DNA from 3 places in the Vibrio sp. R15-SG3-ISO1B genome. Region 1 is predicted to be linked to each of the others. Evidence: predicted binding sites of a transcription regulator. Region 1 holds the regulator's gene; each other region holds the start of a gene.
The links. The regulator PurR, encoded in region 1, represses purine synthesis genes. The targets are predictions, from matches to a motif close to TNANGNAAACGTTTNCNTNA.

Region 1 (10,603 bases):
CCAAACGTGGATATAGCGTCCGAGCGACACATACGGTTCTTGGCGGCACAGTTGCCTCTCTAGGGCCAAGACATCCTCACTGGTGTAGTCGCCCATATACTGGCGATCGCCAATGTAGTCACTGAAACAACGAATGCCGGATTTCCCTTCAATGTGAAACCCCGACTCCTCTATCCAACGGTAGACATCTTCAGGCTTAAGCCCTTTTTGGGGCTGAAGCTTAAATCTCTTTCGGTGTGGCATTCCCTCTAACACATGCGGAAGGTTGCCACACACGACATTTTTGTACACGAGGCCATGATGGTTGTAGAACATGACCGACGCGATACCGCCCGGTTTGACCTGCTCTAACAGCGTTTGCAGCGCTGGCTTTGGCTCAGCCAACCACTCCATGACGGCATGAAACATCACCAAATCCGCCGGTTGCTGCTGGTGTTGAGCGATGGATTGAACGGGCGAATGAATCAAGCGATACTGCTCAAGCAAGCCATTTTTTGCAATATCCTGCTCAGCTAATTGCAGCATTTCAGAAGATAGATCACATAACGTAATGCGATGGCCTAGTTTCGCCAGGTTTTGCGACATTTGTGCCAACCCACCCCCGGCATCGAGCACGTCGAGTGGTGAATCACTGGCGGGTAACGAGGCGAGGATGGTTTGAAGGTCTTCCCAAACAATGACTTGTCGAATCTCGCCTTTGTCAGAGCCGTATATATTTTTTGCAAATTTGTGGGCAATATCGTCGAAATTGCGGTCTTCAGTCACAGCAGCTTGAGTTATGATGTTGAATCGTGCTGCTATTCTGTCACAAGAAAGGCAGGAATAAAGAGGCTTTCTCTTAAATTATAATCAACTGGTGTTTTTTCGGACTATTTAAGTATGTTTGAGCTGAAAAAAGTCGTCTCGGCTTTACTTATGCCTTTGCCAGCCCTGCTGATCATTGGCCTTGTGGGACTCATGCTCGTCATGTTCACACGAAAACAAAAAACAGGATGTTTCGTTGTTCTCTTCTCGTTTGTTGGCATTTTTCTCGTTGCCTTCCAGCCCGTTTCATCACGTCTTCTCATGCCTATCGAGCGCCAATACTCGGCCTTTTTTCCTGTCGATGAATCGATTGATTATGTGATGGTGCTTGGCAGCGGCCATGTTGTGGACGACGATATTCCGCCCACCTCAGAACTGAGTCGCGCCGGCCTAATGCGTTTGACCGAAGGGATTCGTGTGATGCGAATTTATCCGGGCTCTAAACTGATTCTCTCAGGCTATGCCGCCGGTTCTGAAGTGAGCAATGCGCGCATGATGGCTAAAGTAGCGCTGGCGCTTGGCGTTTCTAAATCTGACATCATTCTGCTCGAAACCGCCAAAGATACTTGGGAAGAAGCGCGCCAAGCGGCAGCGTTCGTTAAGAACAAGAAGTTGGTGGTGGTCACATCGGCCAGTCACATGAACCGTGCCCTGAATGAATTCCACTCCGCAGGATTGAAACCTTACGCCGCGCCGACCAACTACCTAGCGCAGAGAAACATCGATCAAGCGTGGGAGAAGTACGCGCCGAAGGGCAAATATCTCGAACAAACTGAGCGCTACTGGCATGAAACGCTGGGCACCATTTGGCAACACCTCCGCGACTGGGCGTCCGATTATGAAGAGCAAGCCTTAGAGGTGGAGGCTGCGCAGAGCGACGTTTAACCGGCCGCCAGCGTAGACGGATAACGTCTTCGACCTAAAACAAAAATCCAGGCTGCATGCCTGGATTTTTCGTTTCTTTTGCGTCAATTTTCGCTCGTTAATTGCCGAACTACGTTAATCTCCGGCGAACATGTAGCCTTCGCCATGCACGGTGACGAATATCTGCGGATTTTTTGGATCCGCCTCCATCTTCGCTCTCATGCGTCGAATCAGGACATCGATAGTGCGATCATTGGGTGCGTCCACACGATGACTGATCATATTAAGAATGCGTTCCCGACTGAGCACTTGGTTAGGGTGAGAGGAGAGCGCCACCAAAAGCTCATACTCTGCTTTAGTCAGTTTGACCGGTTCATCCCCTCGGCTCAAAGCGCGGCGCTGAATATCGAACGTCCATTCAGCAAAGCGGACCACGCCGTCTTGCTGATCGCTGCCCGCGTTTTGCGCTCCCGCAGCCAGTGCGATGCGCCACAAGAGGTTCTTGACTCTGACGAGCAGTTCCCTAAGCTCAAATGGCTTAGTGACATAATCGTCCGCGCCCATTTCTAGACCAACAATCTTATCAATGCTGTCGGTACGCCCGGTCACCAAGATAATACCGATGTCCGATTGACTGCGCAGCTCACGCGTCAGCATCAAGCCATCTTCGCTGGGCAGATTGATATCCAGCATCACCAAATCGACCCGACTGCTACTGAGTACGTCGCGCATCTGCGCGCCATTCTCAGCTTGGCTCACCTGATACCCTTCGGTTTGAAAGTAGCCCGCCAATTTACGGCGAGTCACTTCATCATCTTCAACAACCAAAATGTGGTAGCTCATCGGCTCTACTCACTTATTCACACACTGATTCAATGGCTTTATTCTATTCATAATTAGTCACAACTCCATCTTTGTCCTCTTTGGGAGGTGAAAAGTTGGCGATTCATTGATGCAAAGCAAGCTTTGCTGCCCTGTTCACAAATTGCCATATTTGACCATTTCTTCTCATAATCAGGTTGACCGCTGTTCATTTTTATCCGTTAGACTTAACGGCATCTGATTCAGTTGAGAGCCCATCATGCCAGAGACACCTAACGCCCAGATTTCCGACCCTTTATCTCCCGCCGAAAAAGAGCAGCGCGCCTTTGATGAGCAACGCGCCGAGCTCTACTGGTGGTTTTCGAGCGTGTTTGCCAAAGAGCTCTCAGAGCAAGAGCTGGCCCAATATCATTCGGTGGACACACGTACCTTTCTGACGGGACTTGCACAAACCCCTGAGCTTAACGTAGCCGCAGACAGGCTCATCGATGCATTGAACCGATTGCAAGACAGGCCAGATGCTCAGTTGGAACTATCAGCCGACTATTGCGACCTGTTTTTAAAATCCGACCGAGACAGCGCGTTGCCTTACGCCTCTGTCTACTTAGATGAATCCGGACTGCTCAATGGGGAGCCCGCCAAACAGATGGACACTCTGCTCCAACAACATGGCGTGGCCGTGCATTCAGGGCTCAATGAACCTTCTGATCATCTCGCGATAGAGTTGGATTTTTTAGGTAACCTGATTGTGCGCGGCGCTCATGCAGCAGAGCAGACGGCAGGCGACACGCATCTCGCCTACCAAGAGCAAGCCGATTTTATTGAGCAGCATCTACTCCCTTGGATTGAGAGGTTTGCCGAGCGCTGCCAGCGCCTCGACACATTCGGCTTCTATGCGGCGCTGTCGTCGCTATTGTGCGCGTTCATTCAATTGGATAAAGCCTACCTGCAAGGCGATAGCGATTAAGCCCATACAAAAGGTGTGGCGAGATCCCAAAGGCGGGTTTTTTATTTGCCCAAATCGACGTTGCGGACTACAATCCGGTCCGCAAACGATAAAACTAATAAATACAAACCGCTTTTTGAGGGCGGTTTTTGTGTTTCTGATACTTTCTGTCTACATACTCTAAACTTTGTATAGACTTTACTTTTATAGACTTAACTTTTCATAGAATAGTAGGCAGTCATCGACAGGACAAAACCATATGGCCACGATTAAAGACGTCGCTCGCTTAGCGGGTGTCTCGACCACCACTGTATCCCATGTGATCAACAAAACACGCTTTGTCGCTGAAGCCACGCAAGAAAAAGTGATGGAAGCGGTTCAAGAGTTGAACTATGCCCCAAGTGCCGTTGCACGCAGCCTGAAATGTAACTCGACACGCACAATAGGCATGCTGGTTACTCAATCGACCAACCTTTTCTTCTCGGAAGTGATCGACGGGGTTGAGAGCTACTGCTACCGTCAAGGCTACACCTTGATCTTGTGTAACACTGGCGGCATCTACGAGAAACAACGTGACTACATTCGCATGCTGGCGGAAAAGCGCGTCGATGGCATCTTAGTGATGTGTTCAGATTTGACCGAAGAGTTGAGCGAAATGCTTGACCGTCATAAAGACATCCCTAAGGTGGTGATGGATTGGGGCCCGGAAAGCTCACAAGCCGATAAAATCATCGACAACTCGGAAGAAGGCGGCTACCTCGCAACAAAATACCTGATTGATCACGGCCACAAGCGCATTGCTTGCTTGAGTGGGCATTTTGAAAAAGCGGCCTGCCAAGAGCGCATCCAAGGCTTTAAGCGCGCAATGAACGAGTCGGGTTTGAGCGTCAACGAAGATTGGATCTTAGAAGGTAACTTTGAGTGCGATACCGCCGTGCTTGCCGCGGACAAAATCGTCGCCATGGACGAAAAGCCAACCGCAGTATTCTGTTTCAACGATACGATGGCGCTCGGTTTGATGAGCCGTTTACAGCAAAAAGGCATTCGTATTCCAGAAGACATGTCGGTCATTGGTTATGACAACATTGAGCTAGCCGAGTACTTTTCACCACCGCTAACGACGGTTCACCAGCCGAAGCGCCGTGTGGGTAAAAACGCATTTGAGATTTTGCTCGAACGTATTAAAGACAAAGAGCATGAAAAACGTATTTTTGAAATGCACCCAGAAATCGTCGAGCGCGATACCGTGGCGACGGTGAAATAGACCAACGAACAAGTTCAGCACATCACATCGACTAGCCCAGCGAGAATACTTCTCATCCGCTGGGCTTTATTCTCTCGGTAACACCCCTCTATTTTATGAACTAAGATCACATTTAACCCATCAAAACGTGATGTTTAGCCCATAAATTATTTATGCTTATTATGTTCGACGAATGCCACGAACAGGGCAAACCATTTCGAAAGGATGGGACGCAAAGCTTCCGGCCTGTTGCAGCCACTCAACGATATCAACGTTGATGACTGCTTGGTAGCGGGGTTGCCGATGGCAAATGTGCACTCCGTAATTCTTTATCAAAAGCAAAGAATACAATGAGTTAAACGTTGCGCGCGCATTATGCGCTCACACCGTGAGTAGGATTATTCTTTTATGAGCCAGAATGACACCCTACTGACACAAAACCTGCATATTTTTGCTAATCTCTCGGACCTGAATTTGGTGGCGTATTGTAATACACCGAGAATAACAGCATGGATAAACCAATTTTAAAAGACTCAATGCGATTGTTTGAACCATTGGGCAAGATCAAGTCTCGCTCAATGTTTGGTGGATTCGGAATCTTCGCTGATGACACCATGTTTGCCCTCGTGGTAAATGACAAACTTCACATACGCGCCGACGACTCGTTGGCCCAACAGTTTAATGCTCAGGGACTCGAGCCATACGTGTATAAAAAGCGTGGTTTCCCTGTGGTTACCAAATACTACGCCCTCGGTCATGACTGGGATCAGGATGTCGCTCAGACAGTTGCGATGGCAAACAGTGCACTAGAGGCGGCCAACAAAGACAAGCAGCGTCAAACCAACGCCAAACCAACGCGCCTCAAAGATCTGCCGAACTTGCGTCTGGCGACCGAGCGAATGCTCAAGAAAGCGGGTATCGACAGTGTCTCCCGTTTGGAGCAGACGGGCGCAGTGGAAGCGTATAAAGCGATTCGTTCCACACACTCTGCCGATGTCAGTATCGACCTGCTGTGGGCACTTGAGGGGGCAATTAAAGGTACGCACTGGTCTGTGGTCCCTCAAGCAAGACGCGACGAGCTCCTGAATCAGCTGCAAAGCTAGTCAGCGATAGCGTTCATTAATTCCAATACCCTTCTCAAGCCAGCCGAACACCGCTGGCTTGAGACGTTTTTAGCCGATGCTTTTTCAGCGTTTCCATTCCTTCGTCATAGAATTCAACGTGTTTTCCCCTTAGGGCGAAATTTTTTACTGGCTTTTTGGTTCATATCTAACAATGATCAATGATGATGTTTTCAAAGGGATCCATATGAACAAGAAACTGCTTTTAGGTATTGGTTTGCTCGCTCTGATTGTGTTTTTAGGCGCAAACTTTGGTCAATACCTGACACTTGATAACGCCAAAGCTCAGCAGCAAGCGCTGGCTGAAATCATTGACACCCACTTTGCCCTAGCCGCGCTGAGTTACTTCTTCGCCTATGTCGCTATCACCGCCTTCTCGATCCCTGGAGCAGCCGTCGTCACCTTGCTTGGCGCTGCGCTGTTTGGCTTTTGGACCAGTTTATTGCTCGTTTCTTTTGCCAGTACGATAGGTGCCACCTTGGCGTTTTTAAGCAGCCGCTTTTTACTCAAAGAGTGGGTACAAAGCAAGTTTGGCGATAAGCTCGCGACAATTAACCAAGGGGTCGAAAAAGATGGTGCGTTTTATCTCTTCTCACTGCGCCTTATACCGGTGTTCCCTTTCTTTTTGATCAACCTCTTGATGGGTCTTACGCCCATCACCATCGCGCGCTTCTATCTGGTTAGTCAACTGGGTATGTTGCCGGGCACGGCCGTCTACCTCAACGCCGGGACTCAGCTAGCGCAAATCGACAGTTTGTCAGGCATCGTCTCCCCAACGGTACTTGCCTCTTTTGCGTTGCTTGGGGTATTCCCTATCGTTGCCAAATGGGTAATGGCCAAACTCAAAGCGACACCGCAATCCAATGGGCAAGCGTCTTGAAAATTTTTATTGCCACGACACCACCACAAGCACACATCGTGTGTGAAATGCTGCGCAGCGAAGGAATAGCCTGTGAGGTGAGAGGTGAAGGTTTGTTCGGCTTGCAGGGAGAGATTCCGTTTGGCGAAGAGGCCAGCCCGTACGTTTGGTTAATTCGCCCAGAGCAGAAGCAGGCGGCACTCGCGCTGATTGATGATTTCCAACAGGACACCCCCGACAACATTGTTTGGGTTTGCCCGACTTGCCAAGAAGAAAATGACGACCATTTTCAGTTATGTTGGCAGTGCGAGCACACCAAACCAACTTGAGTGTGCTTGGAGTCAACCGAGATTAAGCAGTGAGGTGTTGCTGAATGAAGGCGATGGAGTGATCGTTAAACTCATCTGGGCGCTCAACATTACACACATGGCCACAGTCAGGAATTTCATGCAGCTCACTGAGCGTATGTGCTGAGACCATCTCTTTCACAGGGGTGATGAACATGTAGTCTTTTTCACCCATCAGATAGAGCGTAGGAATAGGTAACTCGCGGTCTTTGAAGTAGCGCATCAGAGGGTTCACCTCTGCGGTCAAAATAAACCAACGCTTGAACTCCTTTTGGCACAACTTCTTCGCTTCGCGGATAAACATATGTCGCGACTCTTTTTGTGCTCGCTGCGGCATCACAATGTAGGCGAACAGTCGATAGAGCCACATGTAGGGCACAATGTGTTTACACAGATTGCCCAACTTCACCAGTACTTGAGAGCGTGTGTTGAGTCGTGTGACGGCGCCACCTAACACCATGGTTTTTACGCGCCCAGTCGCTAGCTCCGCTAAGTTACGGACGATGATGGTTCCAAGCGACATGCCGACAAAATGTGCCGACTGAATCTTTAGGTGATCGAGCACTTTTAAGATGTCTAATGTGACCTCTTTAAAGGTGTAGCGATTGGCAATGATCTCCTTAATCAGCTGGTTCGATTTTCCATGGCCGCGCAAATCAATCAGCAGCAAATTAAAATGCTGCTTGTAGGCTTTGATCTGTTTAAACCAAATCGATGAGCTGCCGCCTGCGCCATGCACAAAGACCACCCACTCATCGCTAGTGGGGTGTTTAAAAGTCTTATGGAATAGCAAGCTTTGAGTCATAGTCGAAAAATAACCGTTATCGTCACACAATTCAGGGCGCAGGGTAACACAAAAGCGCCCGTGTTTTTGTTTAGCATAAACGAAAACCGCCACTTTAGTGCAATCGGAAATGTTAGAAAAAATGAAAGCGCCGTGAGACTGTGCAAGCACAAAACCCCTCAGGCGCTTTCTTTATGCGGATCTATTGTCGTCTTTACGCAAACAGACTAAAAAATAGCGTCCGCAATTCAATGACCTAGTGTTAGGCGCTTAAAGCACTGTGGTAGAGTTCGATGTACTCACCCGCCGCTTTTTCCCAACAGAAGTTTTCTGTCATCGCGTGCAATTGAACCCGTTTTATCTCATTGAGATTTTGCGCGTAGAGCAGCAAAGCACGAAGCATAGTCAACAACAACGCAGTCGGCGTTGGCTCATCAAACACAAACCCAGTAGCGATTGACGGATCATCGTCGTAATGGTGAACCGTATCTTTCAGTCCACCCACACCACGAACGATTGGCAGCGTACCGTAAGCCATACTGTAGATCTGATTGAGACCACAAGGCTCAAACTCTGACGGCATCAAGAAGAAATCACTGCCCGCTTCCACCAAGTGAGCAAGCTCTTCATCGTAAGCCTCGATAAACGAAAATTTGTCGCTGTGTGTGGCTGAGAGCGCTTTAAGATGGCTTGCCAACATCGGGTCGCCGGTCCCAACAATCACCAACTGAACATCGTGTTTGAGAAACTCAGACAGAATAGGGATCAGGTAATGTAACCCTTTTTGCTGCGTCAAACGGCAAACCATGCCAAACATCGCGACGTTTTTTTCGCTCAGTTTCGCTTTTGCTTGCAGCGCCGCCTTACACGCTTTCTTACCGCGTACCATACTCTGCTTCGTCGCTCGGTAATTTAACGGTAAGTGGATGTCTGTTTCTGGGTTCCATGTACTGTAGTCGCAACCATTAAGAATCCCCACCAGATCATGGCTTCGGCTTTGAAAATCTTGCGCCATACCATGACTGCCCAGTTCGGTCTTGAGCTCTTGCGCGTACGTCGGGCTAACCGCGTTCACCTTATCAGCGGTTTTCACCCCAGCGCGAAGCATGGTGATGTGCGTTGCACTCACTGCGGCATCCGGCGCGTAATGCGTCTGGAACTCAGGCAGATCGCCGAGCTCATCATAGCCAAAGACACCTTTGAAGACCGCGTTGTGCACGGAAAGAATGCTTTTGGTATGAGCAAAAAAATCGTCACTGGCGTAACGATGCTTGAGAAGGTATGGAACCAGACCCGTGTGCCAGTCATTGGCGTGGACAATGTCCGGCTGAAAGCCCAGTTTCGGCAGCATGTCCAAACTCGCCGCACTAAAAAAGGCGAAGCGTTCACCATTGTCTGAGTAGGCTTGATTGTACTCGGCGTACATGTCAGGACGGTCAAAATACTGCGGACAATCGATGGCATACACAGTGATTCCCGATAGCGCTAGCTGCTTGACGCAATAAGGCGTATGAGGCCAGTGCTCTAATGCCGTCTCTAAAACCACAGTCGCAGACTCAATGCCTGCAACCTTGCGATAAGCGGGAAGTGTGAGTCTCACATCTTGCTCGAGCTCAAAAAGGGCTTCAGGCAGTGCCTTGGCAACATCTGCCAAGCCACCGCTTTTGATCAATCCTTCTACTTCCGATGCTACAAAGAGAATAGAGAGATTCTTAGTAGCCAACACGTGCTCCTTTTGGAATAACGACAACACCGTCATCCGACACGTGGAAATGCTTTTTATCTTCCGTCAGGTTCACACCGATTTGCGTCCCTGGCGCAATATCCACATCCTTGTCGATGATGACGCGACGCAAGACACAGCCTTCGCCGATCTTCACGTCACCTAAAAGGATACTTTCGCTAATATCGCACGCAGATGCAATATTACTTCTAAAGCCAAGCACACATTTTTCAATACGCGAACCGCGTACAAAACTACCGTTACACACTAAACTATCAATAATTTGCACTCGACCATTGTCCGAATCACTAAACGTTGCAGGCGGCAATGGTGGGTAGTAGGTGTGAAGTGGCCATTTACGGTTATAGAGCGAGAATGGCGCGTCTTTGGCAAGTAAGTCCATGTGCGCTTGCCAGTAGGCATCAATCGTACCCACATCGCGCCAATACACTTCTTCTTTCTCGCCAGTGATACGGTTGGTACTGAAGTCGTAAACGAACACGTCGCCACTTGGGAACATCTTAGGAATGATGTCTTTACCAAAGTCATGCGATGACGCTTCATTGTCGGCGTCTTCAATCAACTCAGCAAATAACGTCTCTGCTTCAAAGATATAGTTACCCATAGAGACGAGCGCGTGCTCAGGGTCACCTGGAATCGCTTTCGGATTGGCTGGCTTCTCAGCAAATCCGATCATGCGACCTTCTTCATCCACCTCGATCACACCAAACTGTGACGCCTCTGACAGTGGCATACGCAACGCAGAAACGGTCAGGGAAGCCTCTTTTTCTTTATGGAAATCAAGCATTTGTTTGATATCCATTTTATAGATGTGATCAGAGCCAAAAATACACACTTGCTCTGGCTCCGACAACTGCATGAAACGCAGGTTTTGGTAGATCGCATCTGCCGTGCCTTCGTACCAACGTTTGCCCGTGCGCATTTGCGCTGGGATCGGGTCAATAAAGCGATCCGTAATCCCGCTGATGTTCCACCCTTTTTTCAAGTGATGGAACAGAGACTGAGACTTGAACTGCGTCAGCACGTAAATGCGCATCAAATCCGCATTAACGAAATTGTTCAACGCAAA
Region 2 (10,603 bases), on a different contig from region 1:
GCTGAGACACGACGTCGAGCGCCCAAGGGCGTGAAGTCATTGATGCCATGCTTCCAGGAAAAGCCTCTAAGCTTCAGATAAGTTGGAATCGTACCCCAAACCGACACAGGTGGTCGGGTAGAGAATACCAAGGCGCTTGAGAGAACTCGGGTGAAGGAACTAGGCAAAATGGTACCGTAACTTCGGGAGAAGGTACGCTCTTGACGGTGAAGTCCCTCGCGGATGGAGCTATTGAGAGTCGCAGATACCAGGTGGCTGCAACTGTTTATTAAAAACACAGCACTGTGCAAAATCGTAAGATGACGTATACGGTGTGACGCCTGCCCGGTGCCGGAAGGTTAATTGATGGGGTTAGACTTCGGTCGAAGCTCTTGATCGAAGCCCCGGTAAACGGCGGCCGTAACTATAACGGTCCTAAGGTAGCGAAATTCCTTGTCGGGTAAGTTCCGACCTGCACGAATGGCGTAATGATGGCCACGCTGTCTCCACCCGAGACTCAGTGAAATTGAAATCGCTGTGAAGATGCAGTGTACCCGCGGCTAGACGGAAAGACCCCGTGAACCTTTACTACAGCTTGGCACTGAACATTGAGCCTACATGTGTAGGATAGGTGGGAGGCTTTGAAGCAGGTACGCCAGTATCTGTGGAGCCGACCTTGAAATACCACCCTTGTATGTTTGATGTTCTAACTTAGCCCCGTTATCCGGGGTGAGGACAGTGCCTGGTGGGTAGTTTGACTGGGGCGGTCTCCTCCCAAAGAGTAACGGAGGAGCACGAAGGTGGGCTAATCACGGTTGGACATCGTGAGGTTAGTGCAATGGCATAAGCCCGCTTGACTGCGAGAATGACAATTCGAGCAGGTGCGAAAGCAGGTCATAGTGATCCGGTGGTTCTGAATGGAAGGGCCATCGCTCAACGGATAAAAGGTACTCCGGGGATAACAGGCTGATACCGCCCAAGAGTTCATATCGACGGCGGTGTTTGGCACCTCGATGTCGGCTCATCACATCCTGGGGCTGAAGTCGGTCCCAAGGGTATGGCTGTTCGCCATTTAAAGTGGTACGCGAGCTGGGTTTAGAACGTCGTGAGACAGTTCGGTCCCTATCTGCCGTGGGCGTTGGAAGATTGAAGGGGGCTGCTCCTAGTACGAGAGGACCGGAGTGGACGAACCTCTGGTGTTCGGGTTGTGATGCCAATCGCATTGCCCGGTAGCTAAGTTCGGAATCGATAACCGCTGAAAGCATCTAAGCGGGAAGCGAGCCCTGAGATGAGTCTTCCCTGGCACTTTAAGTGCCCTTAAGGGTTGTTCGAGACTAGAACGTTGATAGGCAGGGTGTGTAAGCGCTGTGAGGCGTTGAGCTAACCTGTACTAATTGCCCGTGAGGCTTAACCATACAACACCCAAAGGGTTTTGATGGACTCAATGTAAGAACATTGAATGTGTAAGAACGTAAACAGCTTTCCGAATTATTAAGTTCTAGGAACTAGGGTCTAGGCACTCACTTCTAGGAACTTAAACAAAATTTGCTTGGCGACCATAGCGATTTGGACCCACCTGATTCCATGCCGAACTCAGAAGTGAAACGAATTAGCGCCGATGGTAGTGTGGGGCTTCCCCATGTGAGAGTAGGACATCGCCAGGCTTTGAACATTATCTGTTTAAAGCACGTTTTAGATAAGACTTTAAATAGACCACTGCGGAGTGGTAGTTCAGTTGGTTAGAATACCGGCCTGTCACGCCGGGGGTCGCGGGTTCGAGTCCCGTCCACTCCGCCACTTATTAGAAAGCCCAGTCGAAAGACTGGGCTTTTTTACGTTTAACGCTCCCGAAAGTGCTGTGCACTTTTTCGCGGGCCGGAATGCCGGACCATCGAGTCCCACTTCGCCACTTATACTAAGCCTTAGTCGAAAGACTGAGGCTTTTTTACGTTTAACGCTCCTGAAAGTGCTGGGTTCGTCTGCTCGACGGTTTTATACAGACAAGAAAAAGCCAGCACGTTGGCTGGCTTCGAAGAGAGGGCTGACGAGATTAAAGAATAATGTCTCGTACTTCAGGATCTTTGCGTTCTAGGTAGTGTGTCGATTTAATGCGACGAATGGTGCGGCAGCGTCCACGGATCAGTAAGGTTTCTGTGGTGGCGATGTTACCTTGGCGGGTAATGCCCTCAAGCAGGTCACCTTTGGTGATGCCAGTGGCAGAAAAGACGACGTTATCGCTGCGAGCCATCTCTTCCATAGTCAGCACAACATTGGCTGTCACGCCCATTTCTTCGCAACGTTTTAGCTCAGCAGCGCCGTAGATGCGGTTTTCTTCGCTATCACCTTTAACTTCATGTCTAGGTAGCAAACGGCCATGCATATCACCATCGAGTGCACGGATCACAGCGGCAGACACCACACCTTCTGGTGCGCCGCCAATGCAGTACATCATGTCGACTTCACTGTCAGGCAGGCAGGTAAGAATAGAGGCGGCCACGTCACCATCAGGCACGGCAAAAACGCGTACACCCATTGCTTGCATCTCAGCAATCACCTTATCGTGACGCGGTTTTGCTAAGGTGATCACCACAAGTCGATCGAGCGGCTTGTTGAGCGCTTCAGCGACGTTAATAAGGTTCTCTTTGAGTGGTTTATTGAGGTCGATACAGCCTTTTGCGCCTGGCCCCACAACCAGTTTTTCCATGTACATATCTGGGGCTTTTAAGAAGCTGCCTTTTTCACCTGCGGCCAGAACAGCCAGCGCATTGGACTGGCCCATGGCTGTCATGCGGGTCCCTTCAATTGGGTCAACCGCGATATCGACACAATCACCACCTGTCCCTACTTTTTCACCGATATACAGCATAGGCGCATCATCGATCTCGCCTTCACCAATGACAATCTCACCTTCGATTTCTGTTTTATTAAGCAGGGTACGCATCACTTCGACAGCGGCACCGTCGGCGGCGTTCTTATCGCCACGGCCAAGCCATTTATAACCCGCTAGGGCTGCGCCTTCGGTAACTCTAGAGAATGCCATTGCTAAATCGCGTTTCATGATGACTCCAACTGGTAGGAAAAACTGAACAAAATTAAATCGCCGCGATTTTAGCACATCACTAGGGAAACGTTTGCCTTTTTGGTTCAGCAGGGTTGAACTGGATCAAACCAGGGGCAGGAAAACGGGCGGAACTATTCATTCTTCTGGTCTTGTAAACTCTGAGTCAAATTGCGTTGTTTTTTTAATCGAATGACGCAGATTTGCAAATATAGGGCGTGTTTAAAGCGGCTTGGCTGAGTAGAATGGAAGGTAAATGGGTTTGTCATGTCGTATGACCCAACCATCCAGAGAATGATTAAAAAGGTAGGCAACGATGTCTTTTGAAGTACTAGAAAAACTAGAAGCAAAAATCCAAACCGCGGTTGATACTATCACTCTGCTTCAAATGGAAGTGGAAGAGCTTAAAGAAGAAAAGCAGAAGCTAGCAAATGAAGCGAACGAGCTGCGTACAAGCCGTGAAGAGTTGGTCGCGCAAAATCAGCAGATGCAACAAGAACACACAGCATGGCAAGAGCGCATCCGCAGCTTGCTAGGTAAGATGGAAGACGTTGAGTAATCATCGTTTCTGTAGACTAAAAAGGGTTGGCACAGTGCCAACCCTTTTTGCTTTGGTATCTGTCAGATTAGACCTGAGGGCGCACGCCCAAAGTGTGGCAAAGTGCGTAGGTCATTTCGGCGCGGTTGAGAGTGTAGAAGTGGAAATCTTTCACACCTTCACGACTTAGGATACGCACCATGTCGATGGCTTGGCTCGCACCCACCAATTGGCGAGTGGTTGGGTCGTCATCCAGCCCTTCAAATTGTTTCGCCATCCAGCCAGGGACTTTGACGTTATTCTGCGCGGCAAAACGTGAAGCTTGTTTAAAGTTGGAAACAGGAAGGATGCCCGGAACAATTTCGACATCAATGCCAGCCGCAACACTGCGATCACGAAAGCGTAGGTAGCTCTCTACATCAAAAAAGAACTGAGTAATGGCGCGGTTTGCGCCTGCATCGACTTTACGCTTGAGGTTCAGCAGATCCGACTGCGCACTTTTTGCTTCAGGGTGTACCTCGGGAAAGGCTGCAACAGAGATATCAAAGTCGTGACGTGATTTAAGCAGTTCCACGAGATCGGAGGCGTACATATCCGGTTTGCCACCACCAGGAGGAATATCACCGCGCAGTGCGACGATGCTTTCAATACCATTGTTCCAGTAATCGTCAGCAATCTGAATGAGCTCGTCACGGCTGGCATCGATACAAGTGAGATGAGGGGCCGCAATTAGGCCGGTCTCGGCTTTGATCTCTTTAATGATGGAGTGAGTGCGATCACGCTCGCCGGAGTTGGCGCCGTAGGTAACAGAGACAAATTTAGGCTTAAGGGTTTTGAGGCGATGAACCGAGTTCCACAGCGTCTCTTCCATTTTTTCGCTGCTCGGAGGAAAGAACTCGAATGACACATTGATGTTGTTCGATAGCTCGGCAATATTTTGGTTTAAAGCGTCAATATGACTCGCGTGTGTGTATCCCATCTTTCTCTCTCCGTGTGGCGACCCTATCCGTAGGTAACTGCAGCCCCAACATTCAATTTGATTAAATCGACGTTTAGACGTCTATATGTCCACAGAATGTATTGAATACGTTTTAATGTCAACACTCCCACCATGAATTTTTTTCAAGTTCACAATGAGAGAATTTGAAGTGCGCGCAGAACGACGCCCGAATAAGAAAACAGGTTGCCGAAGCAACCTGTGAAACTAGAGAAAACTGGACAACAAGTTAAGGTCTGATTGAATCGCGCCTGAGGTCACTTCTCGACCCGCCCCCGGTCCGCGAATGACCAGTGGGTTGTCCTTATACCATTTGCTCTCAATCGCAAAGATGTTGTCGCATGGTAACAGGTTGGCCAAGGCGTGCTCTTTGCTGAGTGCTTCGACACCCACTCGAGCTTTACCGTTCTTTTCCAGTCTGGCGACGTAGCGTAGCACTTTGTCTTCACGTTGCGCTTTCTCTAGCCTTTCTGCTAGCTGTTCGCTGAGCTGTTGGCTGTTATCGAGAAAGTCATCCAGTGAGAGTTCGGCCAGTTCATCGGGCACTAAGCTCTCGACTTTGACCGATTCAGGTTCAATCTCGAGACCGGCTTCTCTGGCTAAGATGACCAGCTTGCGCATTACGTCAGAGCCATCGAGATCTTGCCTAGGGTCTGGCTCTGTTAAGCCTTGCTGCCACGCTAAATCGACCAACTCGGCAAACGGTACGCTGCCATCATATTGTTGGAACAACCAAGAGAGGGTGCCAGAGAAAATCCCTGAGACCGCATAAATGACATCGCCACTCTCACGCAAATCGCGTACAGTGTGGTTGATCGGCAAGCCTGCACCGACGGTGGCATTGTAGAGCCAATGGCGGTTTATTTTGGCAAACGCATCTTGCACTTGGTGGTAGTAAGCACTTGAGGCTGAGCCGGCAACCTTATTAGCAGAGATAAGATGCATACCTTGCTCAGCGATATCGAGGTAGCGCTCAGCTAACTCTTTGCTCGCCGTCACGTCGAGTACAACCACATCGTCATAGCCCTGAATCGCACCGAGGCGCTGAATCCACTCGCCTTGCTGATATGGGATAGACTCTTCATCGAAATGCTCACTGACCGCGCTAGGTTCGATGCCTTGGTCATTAAACCAATAGGTTTGACTGTCGATCACCGCCACGAGCTCAAAACTCATTCCACGACGCTTTTCTAGCTCTGCTTTTTGTTCTGCAAACAGGGTTAACCAACTGGAGCCAATGTTGCCTTTGCCGCATAGGGCGATGCCGACTCGTTTTTGTGCTTGGAAAAGTTGATTGTGAATCGCCTTAACGAGTGGTTCGGTTTCGGTGCGGCGTAAGACAGCCACCAAACTGAGACCGGAACGAGATTCAGAGATGAACTCGACAGGCGATGACTTGAGCTTCTGGTAAAAGCCGTAACAGTGGTTGGCGTTGTTGGTGACACCAGCGCCTACGGCAGCGACAAGGGCGTAGCCCTCCTTGAGTTTAATTTCTGCTGCGATGGCGGAATCTTGTAAGAAGCCTAAAGCGCCCCCTGCAATTTCCGAGGTATAAGCAAGGCGTAATGAGTGCTTATCCGCTTGGACTTCATAAGTCAAAGGTTCAAGTTGGGCGCGTTTCAAACTGCTCAGCACTTCTTTTTCCATGCGATTGAAATCATGGCCAGAGGCGAAGTTTAACTGAATCAACAACACGTCATTGAGTGAGGAGATGATCTTGGCACCACGCCCAGAGGCGAGGACGCGCTCAATGCGGCTAGAGCCAGATTCAGGGTCGTAACTGCAGCGCAAGTGTAAGTCCATCGTACTTTGAGCGACAGGCTGCAAGGTACGGCTATGCAGCACGGGGGCGGCAAGGCGTGCCAGTTCACTTGCTTCATCCAGTCGCAATAGGGGCAGAAGACAAGCATCACTGACAAGGCGAGGGTCTGCGCTGTATACGCCAGCAACGTCACTCCAAATCGTGACGCGACTGACCTCTGCGAGCGCGCCAATCACGGTGGCAGAGTAATCGGATCCGTTTCGGCCAAGCAGCACGGTTTGGCCTGCTTGGTTTTGCGCCATAAAGCCGGTAAACACCAGACGACGCTGTGAGTGTTGCGCCAAAATTTCCTTCAGTAGTGGGTAGGACTGACCACGATCCACTTCAGGTTGCGTGCCGGTTTCTGCCCGTAAGAAAGTGCGAGAGTCTTGCGCGATGGCTGGTAAGCCCGCTTGATTCAATAGCGCAGCGAGCAGTCTTGAGGACCACATTTCACCGTGGCCAAGTACCGCAGCTCGCTCCGCCTCGCTTAACGGGGCGCTTAATTCGCCGAGGGTGGTGAACTCGTCTTTGAGCGTCGCCAGCATGTGCGCTTGTTCGTCGTCACTGTCAATCAAGGCTTCGATAAGCCCTGTTTGGAATTGTCGTACCGACTGCAACGCTTCATGGGCAAGGCGGCCGTCTTTATAGAGCGCTTCGGTAAATTCAATCAAATGATTGGTGGTTTTACCGGCCGCTGAGACAACGATCAGATCATCGCTGCCAGAGTATTCTTTGAGTATGGTGACTACCCGGCGGTAGCACTCCGGATCCGCTAAGCTGCTACCACCAAATTTATGCAGTTGACGCGATGTCGTCATTACGCGGACTCCTTCACACAGTTAAAGGCTTGCTTGAGATCGTCAATCAGGTCATCGGCATCTTCAAGACCGACAGACAGACGCAGCAGTTGCTGAGAGACACCTGCCTCGGCCAGTGCCGCTTCTCCCATCGCACGGTGGGTCATTGACGCTGGGTGACAAATGAGGCTTTCTACGCCGCCTAGCGATTCTGCAAGCGAGAAGAGTTTCAGCTCACCGACAAACTGTTTCAGTTCTTCAAAGCTGCCAGCGAACTCGAAGCTGAGCATAGAACCAAAGCCTGATTGTTGTTTCTTAGCGATGCCATGGCCAGGGTGATCCGGCAAGCTTGGGTGATAGATGCGGCCGACCAGTGACTCTGTTTTCAGAAAGTCGAGAATGTTTGCCGAGCTTTGTTCATGCACTTTCATTCGTGCGCCTAACGTGCGGATGCCGCGCAGCGTCATGTAGCTATCAAACGGCGTGCCGGTGGCCCCAATGCAGTTGCCCCACCAAGCCAGTTCCTCAGCGTGCACTTTGGTTTTGGTGATCACCACGCCGCCAATCACATCGGAGTGACCGTTGATGTATTTGGTGGTTGAGTGAATAACGAAATCCGCACCCAGTTCGAGTGGCTTCTGAAAAATCGGGGTTAAGAAGGTATTGTCAACCGCGACCAGTGCGCCGACTTGTTTCGCTTGCTGGCAGACTTTCTCGATATCCACCACACGCACCAAAGGATTTGATGGCGTTTCCAACAGGATAAGCTTGGGTTTCTGGTTGATGGCGGCGGTCAAGGCTGCGTCATCGGATTGGTCGACGAACAACACGTTGAAGTCGCCTTTTTGCGCACGGGTATTGAAGAGTCGATAGGTGCCACCGTAGCAATCGTGTGGCGCGACAATCAAATCATCTGGCCCGACAAACGCAGACACCCAAAGGTTGAGCGCTGAGGTGCCACAGTTGGTCACCACTGCGCCTTCTCCACCTTCTAATTCATACAGCGCCGTTTCAAGCAGGCCACGGTTCGGGTTGCCAGAACGCGTGTAATCGTATTTCGGCACTTCACCAAACGCCGGAAATCCGTAATTGGTCGAGAGATAAATAGGGGGAACGACAGCGTGATGTTGGGTGTCTGACTCGATACCAGTACGTACCGCGATGGTGGCGGGTTTGCGCGTGCTCATAGCGTTTTCCTTGCGAACAGTAGTGACTTGTTTTAGGGAATGCGATATACCTGTTGCTTATCAGGTGTATCCGGCACCCAATGTGGTGTAGTGCTGCGACACACTCACAGTTTGGGCCGATTCCACTCCTATCGCCAACCACTTTACTTCTCATTTTTTAAGACGTCAACACTTCTAGACGTCTATATGTCTTTGCTTGTAGCCATAAATACCGTTAAAATTGTGGTTTAAACACTCATACGCAAATATAAAGGTGCGCAATGGCAGACTGGAATGGCGAATACATTAGCCCATACGCAGAACACGGTAAGAAAAGTGAGCAAGTGAAAAAAATCACGGTCTCCATCCCACTTAAAGTCCTTAAGGTATTAACAGACGAGCGTACGCGCCGCCAGATCAACAACCTGCGTCATGCCACCAACAGTGAGTTGTTGTGTGAAGCGTTCTTGCACGCTTACACAGGTCAACCATTACCGACGGATGAAGATTTGCGTAAAGACCGTCCAGATGATATTCCCGCTGAAGTGAAAAAGCTGATGACGGAGATGGGGATTGAGTTTGAGGCGTTTGACGACTAACGCTCGCCCTGTTTTGCACCGAATTTGAATGCAAAAGCCGCTGACATCGTCAGCGGCTTTGTTGTTTTTGCTCAGCCAGAGACAAAGGTCGTGGCTGGTAGTGGGCGTCAAGGTTACTCGATATCCATGTAATGGTCAGGCAGCTCAATGCGTGCCACCCCGGATTCTACCGCGGCTAACGCGACCGCTTTGGCGACGCGGGGGAGTAGTCTTGGGTCCATCGGTTTTGGAATAATGTAGTCTGGGCCAAACGAGAGTGAATCCACACCCGCGGCGGTCAGAACATTGGCAGGGACCTCTTCCTTCGCCAGTTGACGGATCGCCGCTACGGCAGCGAGCTTCATCTCATCGTTGATCTCGCTAGCACGTACATCCAGTGCGCCACGGAAAATAAACGGGAAGCAAAGTACGTTGTTGACTTGGTTCGGGTAGTCACTGCGACCTGTACCCATAATGAGGTCATTGCGTACATCATGAGCGAGCTCAGGTTTGATCTCAGGATCTGGGTTAGAGCAGGCAAACACGATGGGTTTGTCGGCCATCAATTTAAGATCATCTGGCGATAACAGGTTAGGACCAGAAACGCCAAGGAACAGATCGGCGCCTTCGATGACATCTTGCAGCGTACGTTTGTCGGTGTTGTTGGCAAACAGTTGTTTGTATTCGTTGAGATCATCACGTCGAGTGTGGATCACACCTTTGCGATCCAGCATGTAAATTTTCTCGCGCATCGCGCCGCACTTGATCAGCAGCTCCATACAAGCGATGGCAGCCGCACCGGCGCCCAGACAGACAATCACGGCGTCTTCCAGTTTTTTACCTTGCAGCTCAATGGCGTTTAACATGCCAGCAGCCGTCACAATGGCGGTACCGTGTTGGTCATCATGGAAGACTGGCACATCACAGCGCTCAATTAATTGTTTTTCGATTTCAAAGCAGTCTGGCGCTTTGATGTCTTCTAAGTTGATGCCGCCAAAGGTATCCGCGATGTTGGCGACCGTGTCGACAAACTCATCGATGGTGCGATGTTTGACTTCGATGTCGATGGAGTCCAAACCTGCAAAGCGCTTAAACAGCAGGGCTTTGCCTTCCATCACGGGCTTTGATGCCAGTGGGCCAAGATTACCTAGGCCAAGAATCGCTGTGCCGTTGGAGATCACTGCCACCATATTGCCTTTTGCAGTGTACTTATAGACATTATCGGGGTTTTGAGCGATCTCTCGTACCGGCTCGGCCACGCCTGGGCTGTAGGCGAGCGCGAGATCTTGCGCGGTTTCTGCTTGGGTGGTCAGCTCGACAGAGATCTTGCCTGGTTTTGGAAAGGCATGGTAGTCGAGCGCTTTTTGGCGAAATTGTTCTTCAGGGGTCAGGTCTTGACGGTGGTCATCAGGCATAGAAATAGGTACTCGTTAAAATGATTCAGCACAAAGGGGGTTAATCATTTTAGAGGAACTGAGTCAAGCTGCCTAGGTCAGAATGCGAGCGAGTAGGGTAATATGTGGGAAACGACTGGAGATTAGACCAGATAGAAAGAGATATGACTGCGGGTTTTGCTGTGAATAGGTTAATTGCTCTAAATTTCTGGCAACAAAAAAGGACGCCGCAGCGTCCTTTTTCCTATCCGCGAGAAGGAATTACTTCTTACCGCTTGATAGAGCACCGAAA
Region 3 (10,603 bases), on a different contig from region 1:
CTGCTGCCTCCCGTAGGAGTCTGGACCGTGTCTCAGTTCCAGTGTGGCTGATCATCCTCTCAGACCAGCTAGGGATCGTCGCCTTGGTGAGCCCTTACCTCACCAACTAGCTAATCCCACCTGGGCATATCCTGACGCGAGAGGCCCGAAGGTCCCCCTCTTTGAGCCGAAGCTATTATGCGGTATTAGCCATCGTTTCCAATGGTTATCCCCCACATCAGGGCAATTTCCCAGGCATTACTCACCCGTCCGCCGCTCGACGCCGTTATCGCTCACCCGAAGGCTTTAGATAACTCGTTTCCGCTCGACTTGCATGTGTTAGGCCTGCCGCCAGCGTTCAATCTGAGCCATGATCAAACTCTTCAATTTAAGATTTTGTTCGGCTCAATGAATACTGAACATTCCTTGACTAGAAGTAGCACCAGTAATGTTTGAATTGACTGTGCTGAGTCCGAAGACTCAATGGTCACTTCGTATCATTGAAACCTAATTTGAAGTTTCCTGAAGAAACTTCTAATTGGATTATCATCAACGAGTGCCCACACAGATTGATAGGTTTATATTGTTAAAGAGCGCTCGTTGGCTGTGACCTTGGTCACTTACAAGACGGCAGGTCATTTTAGCGATTCAAGTTTTAGTGTCAACCACTTTTTTCAAACTTTTCTCAGCAATTTTTGCTGGGCTATTTAGACCTTGCTGTTACGGTGAGTATCAACTTATTCGGACGCCTTGCCGTGTCAGCGAGGGGGCATTATAGAGATCGGCGTCACATTGGCAACCCCTTTTCAGCGATTTTTTTGATTTTTTTACTGTTTGCGTATTTTCTATGCGCAACGGGCTATTTTTGCCACTATTCTTGGCAACATATCGTGCTATCGCATATAGGAGAAGAGATGAGTTCCCTACGCAGTTATAAAGGTATCCAACCTCAAGTTGGCGATCGTGTCTATATAGATAGCAGTGCTGTCTTGGTTGGCGACATCACACTGGGCGATGATGCCAGTGTTTGGCCTTTGGTGGCCGCTCGTGGAGACGTCAACCATATCCGAATTGGTGCGCGTAGCAATATTCAAGATGGTTCGGTGCTTCATGTCACCCATAAGAATGCTGAAAACCCTCAAGGCTACCCACTGATTATCGGTGATGATGTGACCGTGGGTCATAAGGTGATGCTGCACGGCTGTACCATTGGTCATCGCGTGCTCGTTGGCATGGGCGCGATCGTGCTCGATGGTGTGGTCATTCAAGATGAGGTGATGGTGGGAGCAGGCAGTTTAGTCCCACCGGGGAAAACATTGGAAAGTGGCTATCTGTATGTCGGCTGTCCAGTTAAGCAGGCTCGCCCTTTGACAGACAAAGAGCGCGCTTTCTTACAAAAATCTGCCGATAACTACGTGCAGAATAAAGACGACTACTTAAATGAGGTTGAGATCATTCCTGGTTGAGTTCAATTTCACCGCGGCTGTTAAACATCTCGTCTTCTATTAAAGACTCAGCTTGCTCTTCAAGGTCAAAGCGCCATTGTTCAAACAGTTCGATGGCGTGCTGACCCGAGGTAATGCTTTGCTGCGCATACGACTCCAGTACCGCTTGGCTCACCACACACTCAATCAAGGCACCCGCTTGCTGAGCAGGGAAGCAAACCGCAGCGCGCTCTTCATCCCAATGCTGTCGTTCGGGAAACAAAATCGATTGATTCATCTTTTACCCTTGTAAATTTTTACGCAGCTCGCGCAGCACCTGCTTAGTGCCTGGGCGTAAACCTCGCCACAGCATAAAGCTTTCCGCCGCTTGGCCAACCAACATCCCTAAGCCATCATAGCTTACGGGCGCACCCGATTGTTCCGCCCAGGCATTAAAAGGCGTTTTGCCTGAGCGGTAGACCATGTCATACACCACTTGGCAACCTTGAAAAATGGTCGGTGATACCGCTGGCAACTCACCACTCAATCCCGACGACGTTGAGTTAATGATGACATCAAAGCCAGTCTCGACCTCTTCCAGTGAGGCGGCTTGCACCACACCAAACTCAGCGAAAAGCTCTGCCAACTGTGATGCTTTGGCTTTGGTGCGATTGGCGATCACTATTGAGTGCGGGTGCTGGTCGAGCAGCGGTTTGATCACGCCGCGCGCCGCGCCGCCAGCGCCAAGCAATAGTATTCTCGCCCCTTTCAGTACCACTTGCTGGGAAAGCAAATCTTGCACTAATCCTTCACCATCGGTGTTATCACCAATGATGTCTCCATCATCTAACTTCTTTAAGGTATTAACGGCACCGGCCAATTGCGCTCGCTCAGTCAGGCGGGTCGCAAACTGAAACGCCTCTTCTTTAAACGGTGCGGTGATGTTGCACCCCTTACCACCTGCAGCAAAGAACTCCGCTACCGCCGTTTTGAATGTGCCGATCTCAGGCTGCTGCGTTTGATAGGTTAACGCTTGGTTGGTCTGGCGAGCAAATAAGGTATGGATAAAAGGCGATTTACTTTGGCTAATGGGATTGCCAAACACCACATAGCGGTCAAGAGGTTGTGTCATGTCCTTACCTACACAAAAATAAACGGGTCAACGGTCATTGACCCTATCACTATCCCGGCCAGGATCAAGCGCTATGCCGAGATAAACATGTTACCAATCACGCGGTTTGAGGAAATCGCGATACAAAACCGCTTCAGGGCTGTCTGGCTCAATCTGATAATTGTACTCCCAGCGAGCCAGTGGCGGCATCGACATCAAAATCGACTCGGTTCGGCCACCACTTTGCAAACCAAACAAGGTTCCTCGGTCATAGACGAGATTAAACTCCACATAGCGACCACGGCGATAAAGCTGAAATTGACGCTCTCGGTCAGTGTAGGGCGTCTCTTTGCGGCGCTCAACAATCGGCAAATACGCCTGGGTATACCCTTCACCGATCGCTTTGATGTAATCAAAACACTTATCAAATGGCCACTCGTTGAGATCATCAAAAAATAGCCCACCGACGCCACGCGTTTCATCACGGTGCGGCAGGTAGAAGTAATCATCACACCATTTTTTGTGCTTGGCATACACATCATGACCAAAAGGTTCACACACCTCTTTCGCACTGCCATGCCAGAACTGAGCATCTTCTTCAAATGGGTAGAAGGGGGTCAAATCGAACCCGCCGCCAAACCACCATATCGGCGCCTCGCCCTCTTTTTCGGCAATAAAAAAGCGCACGTTGGCATGGGAGGTGGGCACATAAGGGTTATTCGGATGCATCACCAATGACACGCCCATGGCTTCAAAGCGTCGCCCGGCTAACTCTGGGCGATGGGCAGTGGCCGAAGCGGGCATCGCTTTGCCAGAGACATGAGAGAAATTGACGCCGCCTTGCTCAAACACCGCGCCTGCTTTCATCACTCGGGTGCGACCACCGCCACCGAGCCGCTCTCCGGGTTCACGCTGCCACGCATCCTCAACAAACAGCGCTTGGCCGTCGGCCTGCTCAAGCTGCTGACAAATGGTCTCTTGCAGTGCCAACAAAAACTGCTTCACCGCCTGCTTATCGATTTCTGACATTTTACTTCCTTGCAGGGTAGGCCCTGTTTCACCACGCAGTCACTGGCTGCGTCTTCTTGGGATGAGACTCAGTGTACAAAGAATCTGCGTCGAAGACTAATCACTGCGCGGTTCAAAGTGCGCGCAAACGTTTGCTTGCTAGGGAAAACGCCGTATAATGCGCACAAATTGGCGATGTGGTTGTACTGGGTTTACGACACATCCTGTTTTTCATTCCACACAAAAGGTTGAAGGAGTTTGAGATGAAAGTCGGTATCATCATGGGTTCAAAATCAGATTGGCCAACAATGAAGCTCGCCGCGGAAATGCTGGATAGATTTGGTGTTGAATACGAAACTAAAGTCGTCTCTGCGCACCGCACTCCTCAATTATTGGCAGACTACGCCAACAGCGCGAAAGAGCGCGGTCTGAAAGTGATCATTGCTGGCGCTGGCGGCGCTGCGCACCTGCCGGGCATGGCAGCGGCGTTCACAAGCTTACCTGTCTTGGGTGTTCCTGTTCAATCACGTGCCCTAAAAGGGATGGATTCGCTACTTTCTATCGTGCAAATGCCAAAAGGCATCGCGGTAGGTACACTGGCGATCGGCGAAGCGGGCGCAGCGAATGCGGGTATTTTGGCCGCGCAAATCATCGGTACCCACGATGAGTCCGTGATGGAGAAGGTCGAAGCGTTTCGCCAAGAGCAAACTGAGACCGTCCTTGCTAACCCAAACCCAGCCGAGGACTAAACCATGCATGTGTTGGTGTTAGGTGCAGGCCAATTAGCACGAATGATGTCTCTTGCGGGCGCACCACTGAACATTGAGATCTCGGCGTACGATGTCGGCAGTGAAAACATTGTCCATCCTCTCACCCAACACGTGGTGGGCCACGGTCTTCGCAATGCCATTGAGCGTGCCGATGTGATCACGGCTGAGTTTGAACATATCCCACACGATATTTTGACCCTCTGCGAGCAAAGCGGGAAGTTTTACCCGTCAGCAGAAGCGATCAAAACCGGTGGCGATCGCCGTATTGAGAAGGCGCTATTAGACAAAGCGGGCGTTCGCAACGCCAACTACCATGTCATTGAGAGCCGGGAAGATTTTGATCGCGCGATCGAAAAAGTCGGCATTCCTATGGTGCTGAAAAGTGCCCTAGGTGGCTACGATGGTAAAGGCCAATGGCGATTGAAAGACGCCGCTCAAGCGGACAGCATTTGGCAAGAGATGGCACAATGCATCCAAGCCAGTGAGACACAAGCGATTGTGGCGGAAGAGTTTGTCCCGTTTGGCCGAGAAGTTTCCTTGGTGGGCGCACGAGCCAAAGACGGCTCAGTCGCTGTTTACCCTCTGGCTGAGAACGTCCACACCCAAGGGGTGCTAAGCCTATCGACCGCCATTTCTGACCCGAAGCTGCAAGACCAAGCGCAGGCGATGTTTAGCGCTGTAGCCGAGAGTCTCGACTACGTGGGCGTGCTTGCCCTTGAGTTTTTCGATGTCGATGGCACCCTGCTCGTGAATGAGATTGCACCGCGCGTGCACAACTCCGGTCACTGGACGCAGCAAGGCGCAGAGACCTGTCAGTTTGAAAACCACCTAAGAGCCGTGTGTGGCTTGCCGCTTGGCAGCACCAAACTGGTTCGTGAAACGGCGATGATCAACATCCTTGGCGAAGATACGCTGCCACAAGCGTTGCTGGCCATTGAAGGGTGCCATATCCATTGGTACGGCAAAGAGAAGCGTGCTGGACGCAAGATGGGTCACATCAATGTCTGCGGCGACTACAGTGGTGAGCTACAACGCAAGCTGTGTGAACTGGCCACCCTGCTCGACAGCGATGCCTTCCCTGCGGTGCATGAGTTTGCACAAAACTTCGAATCGTAATCGGATCAAATGAGTGTTGGCTCTGCGAACACTGGATTGAAAAAGGCGCTCATGGCGCCTTTTTTGTCTTTAATGACATTGTATTTGCTGTAACGCTCGGCCGCTCCGATATCGCCTTACCACTGTATAGTCTTAAATCACGATATAGTCTTAAATAGGCACTCGCCGAAAATTAAGACTGAATGGCCTGACAACGTCGAGCTGCACACTGCAACTGTTGGCCTTTTGCGCTGTGCTTTTCCACCAGCAGTGGAAACCCACACACTTGGCACTCACCACTGACGGGCGGCTGATTGACGGCAAACTTGCATTTCGGGTAGCGGTCACATGCATAAAACAGCTTACCAAAGCGAGATTTACGCTCGGTCAGCTGACCTTGATGGCATTCAGGGCAGGCGATGGCGACGTTGTCCTCACTCGGCTCTGCGGGGGCATCGATCGACTCAATGTGGTGACACTCAGGGTAATGACTGCAACCGACAAACATCCCATAGCGACCTTGGCGCAGCACCAACTCATGACCACACTCAGGACATGGCACACCTAACTCTTTAACGATGTGGCCATCATTTTGATGCAAAGGTTTGATGTAATCGCATTGCGGGTACAAGGTGCACCCCAAGAAAGGACCATGTTTGCCATGGCGCAGCGACAGCTCCCCCGCCAAGCCTTGAGCTTGGCATTTCGGGCACGCCTGATGTTCTAAGGCGTGCTCGTGGGCAGAAAACAACTGATGGTCGATTTTATTACTCATATCACTTAGGGTCGCAAAGCGACGGTATCAGTGCAAGATACCCTGCTCTTTGGTGTAAAGAAGCTCTTCCATAAGCGTGTATTCATTTTCATTGCCCGGCACATTAAACAGCACCATTAAGACAATCCACTTGAGATCATCAAGCTCAAACTCATCGGTTTCGAGCCCCATCACTCGGTCAATGACCATCTCACGTGTTTCCGCCGTCAACACGCTCACTTGCTCTAAAAACATTAAAAAGCCACGACACTCAAGGCTGAGGCGGTCGCACTCTTTGGCGGTATAGATACGCGTAGACGGAGACGAGGTACTGACAGAGATCGCTGAGTGCGCTTCCGTTTGCTGTAGCGCCGCCAACTCTTCTAACCAGACCAGGGCCTTATATATGTCTTTCTGATGAAAACCAGCGCGAAGTAACTCTTCTTCTAGCTCATCTTGGTCGACCTGTAACTCTGCATCGCTATGGATGTAGGTCTCAAACAGATACATCAAAATATCCATCATCATAGCTAGCCCCTCCCCTTTAAAATGTAGCCACCGGAAACTGCAACAACGTGCCCTAAAAGCTCGAGCTCCAAGAGCTGCATCATGACATCCTGCACGGGTATATGGGTCCGCGATGCTAAGATATCAACTGGTGTAGCCTCATTACCTACGTTAGCTAACAGCTCGGGAAATGGCAATTCTTCTTTGCTCACTTTCGTCGCTTCTTTATCGTTAGGAGATAAAAGCGCTCGGAAATGCGAGCAGCTCGGCGTCTGGGTGCGTGATTCGCTCTGTTTATCCGCCTGTTGCCGCGACCATGCCAGCAAGCTGTCGAGCTCGCATAAGATGTCCTCAACCTCTTGGACTAAGCTCGCCCCTTGCTGAATTAAGCGGTGGCAACCCCTGGCATAGACTTGATGAATAGAGCCGGGAATGGCAAACACTTCGCGGCCTTGCTCAAGGGCATAACGCGCGGTAATTAATGAGCCGCTTTTCTCGGCCGCTTCCACCACCAGCACGCCCAGCGATAAACCACTGATAATGCGATTGCGGCGAGGAAAGTGATCCGCCTTAGGTTTGGCCTGCGGATGCAACTCACTGACCAACGCGCCTTGCTGAGCAATACGCCCTGCCAGCGCTCGGTGGCGAGCAGGGTACACTTCCCCAAGACCACTGCCGAGCACCGCGACCGTCTCTCCGCCCGCTTTCAGCGCGCCATCATGGGCATAGCCATCGATGCCGAGCGCGAGTCCGCTGGTGATACACAGCCCCTCTTTGACCAACGCACTGGCAAACTCTCTGGCGAGCGAAAGCCCATCCTGACTGGCATTGCGACTGCCCACCATGGCCAATTGCGGCAAGTGAATCGCCTCAATCTTGCCTTTGACAAACAGCACCGCCGGCGACGCAGGGGCGTTGGCGAGCAGTGGCGGATAGTCACTCGCGTCACGGGTGACGATATGGTGATCCGCCTCGCGCTCGCGCCAAGCCAAACACCCATCCACCTCTTTTTCTGCGCGCCGCTGAATATACTCCACCTGATGCTCACTCAAGCCAAACGCGCGCATCTCGTCGCTCGAACTAGAGACAATCTCGTGCGGCTCGGCCACCTTTCGCAAACGCTCAAAGGTCTTCGGACCAATTCTGGGCGTAAAATAGAGCGTCAGCCAAGCGCGCAGCTCACGCTCTGTCATCCTTGCTCCTTACCCTGTAGCTCTGCGTCCACAACGTCTTCAGCGGATTTAAGCGTCGCCAGGGGAGAGCGCAAACGGGTTTCAGTGGCAATCGGCTGCTCGCTCTGGGTGACTAGCGCCAGGCTAAAGTCGTGATAAGGACGAATCACCATCAAATGCCCAATGCGCACATCCGGCAATTGCTGCACCTCTTGCCTAGCCAATACCCCTTGGCCAGCTTTGGCCACCTTGTGACCCGGCTGATAGAGGTCGAACATACTGCCTTGACGCAGGGCATCGCGCGCGCCGCGGTCAATGACCACGACTTGATGCTTGCCCACATATTGGCTGCCTTCTAAAGACCCTAAGATTGAGGCATTAATGGCCTTAGGCGAGGGCTGGGGATAAAAGCGTTGACTGAAATCAGACTGAGCCTCACGCACGGGCAAGGCGATGTCTTGCGCGAGAATTTCCTGCGTTTGTTGGCGAACTTTGAGCGCCGTCATGTCCGTATCGCTCTGCGCTGTAGACTCATCCGCAGACTCGGCGACCGCGATTTTTTTCAGCGCAATGACGCGTTTATCATCGCGTGTGAAGGTGGTCATTTTGCGGTAAATGTGCCACTCACCTTGCACTTGTTGCCCCGTGACATAAAGCAGTTGTTGCCCGGTGAGATATTGTAAGCCATTGCTCGAGCCAATCACCTTGGCACTCTCTGCCAATAACGACTGGTCAAGCAAGAGATCCGATTCTAGGTACGGCAACACCCACTCTTCACGCAGCGTCGGCAGCGCTTGTTTATCAAGCTTTCTTACTTTCGGGCTCAGTTTGTGCATCGGTTTCACCGTCAGAACCGGCTCACCATTGCGCCAAATCAGATTGAGCTTGTCACCGGGATAAATCAGGTGAGGATTATCAATATCAGGATTGACCTGCCATAGCCGTGGCCAAAGCCAAGGGCTATCGAGGTAGAGCGCCGAAATATCCCACAAGGTATCGCCTTTGACCACGACATACGTCGTGGGCGCATCGGGCTTGAGGGTTAACACCGACGAGACAGAGAAAGGAACCCAAGCCACCCACAAGGTCGCCACGCAGAGAAGTGGCCTGCGCCAACTGGAACACCGTTTGAAACTCACCATCACCTAAATCCTTGGTTATCTGAAAGAAACCGCTGCTCAACTTAGGTGTGTGTGCTCAACATTGACACCGAGAGTGGCAGGGAAAATGCGTAATGATGCTGTCATTTAGGTTATAAAATGTCTAGAATTGAGCCAACAAGCTTTACCCTGATTCGGCACAGTTCAACATTTTGAGTGTATATGTCTGTATTACAAGTATTAACATTCCCAGATGATCGCCTTCGTACCGTGGCTAAGCCCGTAGAGAAAGTGACGCCTGAGATTCAAAAACTCGTCGATGACATGATTGAAACCATGTACGACGAAGAAGGAATTGGTCTTGCGGCCACCCAAGTCGATGTTCACCAACGTATCGTGGTGATTGACATTTCGGACACCCGTGATGAGCCAATGGTGCTTATCAACCCAGAAATCATCGAGAAACGCGGTGAAGATGGGATTGAAGAGGGCTGCCTATCGGTGCCTGGCGCACGCGCTTTAGTACCTCGCGCAGCCGAGGTGACGGTCAAAGCGCTCAATCGCGATGGTGAAGTATTTACCTTCGAGGCGGATGACCTGCTTGCGATTTGTGTTCAGCACGAACTTGACCACCTAGAAGGCAAGCTCTTTGTCGATTACCTATCGCCACTGAAGCGTAAACGCATCCAAGACAAACTGGCGAAGATCAAGCGATTCAACGAAAAACAATCCGCCGGTAAGTAAGCGTATTACTGAGAAAGAAAAGATAAGGAACGTACCTTGAGCAAACCACTTAAGATTGTTTTTGCTGGTACTCCGGACTTCGCCGCCCGTCACTTGGCGGCGTTGTTGTCTTCGGAGCACGACGTCATTGCCGTGTACACCCAACCCGACCGCCCTGCAGGTCGCGGTAAAAAGCTCACCGCGAGCCCAGTCAAACAGATTGCCCTTGAGCATGACATTGCGGTCTACCAACCGGAAAACTTTAAATCTGAAGAGGCCAAGCAAGCGTTGGCGGATTTAGACGCCGATTTGATGGTCGTCGTCGCGTACGGCTTGCTGCTGCCGCAAGCGGTATTGGACACGCCTAAACTGGGCTGTATCAACGTGCACGGTTCGATTTTGCCACGTTGGCGAGGCGCAGCGCCGATTCAGCGCGCCATTTGGGCGGGCGATGAAGAAACCGGCGTCACCATCATGCAGATGGACATTGGCCTCGATACTGGAGACATGCTCTCCATCGCGCGCTTGCCGATCGAAAGCAGCGACACCAGTGCGTCCATGTACGAAAAGTTGGCCGATTTAGGCCCAAGTGCGCTATTGGACTGCCTCACTGACATCGCACAAGGCAGCGCCGTCGCCACTAAGCAAGATGATGCCCTAGCCAACTACGCCAAAAAGCTTAGCAAAGAGGAAGCCCGCATCGATTGGAATGACGACGCTGAGCACATTGAGCGCTGCGTGCGCGCGTTCAACCCGTGGCCAATGAGCCACTTTGAAGCGGCCGATAACAGCATCAAGGTGTGGCAGAGTCGCGTGGCGGAGCAAACCACAGACCAAGCGGCGGGTACCATTATCCAAGCAGACAAAACCGGCATCTATGTCGCAACAGGCAAAGGCGTATTAGTCCTTTTGCAACTGCAAGTGCCGGGTAAAAAAGCCATGTCGGTGCAAGATATTCTC

Region 2: a site for PurR is predicted at 3,099-3,118, ahead of glpX (class II fructose-bisphosphatase). Genes of this name have one in related genera too.
Region 3: a site for PurR is predicted at 3,663-3,682, ahead of purE (5-(carboxyamino)imidazole ribonucleotide mutase). Genes of this name have one in related genera too.

What each region holds. Positions count from the first base shown of each region.
Region 1 covers NZ_JCBDGG010000002.1:114,016-124,618, forward strand. The annotation lists gene cmoM (tRNA uridine 5-oxyacetic acid(34) methyltransferase CmoM) at 1-783, opposite strand, end outside; gene elyC (envelope biogenesis factor ElyC) at 880-1,689, shown strand; gene torR (two-component system response regulator TorR) at 1,804-2,511, opposite strand; gene torD (molecular chaperone TorD) at 2,750-3,457, shown strand; gene purR (HTH-type transcriptional repressor PurR) at 3,696-4,700, shown strand; cyclic di-GMP riboswitch class I at 4,876-4,984, shown strand; gene AC6R0S_RS00750 (TfoX/Sxy family DNA transformation protein) at 5,189-5,782, shown strand; gene AC6R0S_RS00755 (TVP38/TMEM64 family protein) at 5,988-6,680, shown strand; gene AC6R0S_RS00760 (putative signal transducing protein) at 6,677-6,988, shown strand; gene AC6R0S_RS00765 (alpha/beta fold hydrolase) at 7,011-7,811, opposite strand; gene glgA (glycogen synthase GlgA) at 8,053-9,513, opposite strand; gene glgC (glucose-1-phosphate adenylyltransferase) at 9,503-10,603, opposite strand, start outside.
Region 2 covers NZ_JCBDGG010000007.1:92-10,694, forward strand. The annotation lists partial or broken rRNA gene AC6R0S_RS02285 (23S ribosomal RNA) at 1-1,394, shown strand, start outside; rRNA gene rrf (5S ribosomal RNA) at 1,528-1,643, shown strand; tRNA gene AC6R0S_RS02295 (tRNA-Asp) at 1,700-1,776, shown strand; gene glpX (class II fructose-bisphosphatase) at 2,030-3,037, opposite strand; gene zapB (cell division protein ZapB) at 3,354-3,596, shown strand; gene metF (methylenetetrahydrofolate reductase) at 3,664-4,554, opposite strand; gene AC6R0S_RS02315 (bifunctional aspartate kinase/homoserine dehydrogenase II) at 4,780-7,194, opposite strand; gene AC6R0S_RS02320 (O-succinylhomoserine (thiol)-lyase) at 7,194-8,360, opposite strand; gene metJ (met regulon transcriptional regulator MetJ) at 8,621-8,938, shown strand; gene AC6R0S_RS02330 (malic enzyme-like NAD(P)-binding protein) at 9,052-10,332, opposite strand; gene rpmE (50S ribosomal protein L31) at 10,573-10,603, opposite strand, start outside.
Region 3 covers NZ_JCBDGG010000038.1:63,996-74,598, reverse strand. The annotation lists rRNA gene AC6R0S_RS11585 (16S ribosomal RNA) at 1-369, opposite strand, end outside; gene AC6R0S_RS11580 (gamma carbonic anhydrase family protein) at 894-1,445, shown strand; gene AC6R0S_RS11575 (DUF1488 family protein) at 1,432-1,701, opposite strand; gene aroE (shikimate dehydrogenase) at 1,705-2,535, opposite strand; gene hemF (oxygen-dependent coproporphyrinogen oxidase) at 2,626-3,543, opposite strand; gene purE (5-(carboxyamino)imidazole ribonucleotide mutase) at 3,786-4,271, shown strand; gene AC6R0S_RS11555 (5-(carboxyamino)imidazole ribonucleotide synthase) at 4,275-5,408, shown strand; gene AC6R0S_RS11550 (DNA topoisomerase family protein) at 5,581-6,162, opposite strand; gene AC6R0S_RS11545 (DUF494 family protein) at 6,190-6,669, opposite strand; gene dprA (DNA-processing protein DprA) at 6,672-7,841, opposite strand; gene AC6R0S_RS11535 (LysM peptidoglycan-binding domain-containing protein) at 7,838-8,962, opposite strand; gene def (peptide deformylase) at 9,143-9,664, shown strand; gene fmt (methionyl-tRNA formyltransferase) at 9,701-10,603, shown strand, end outside.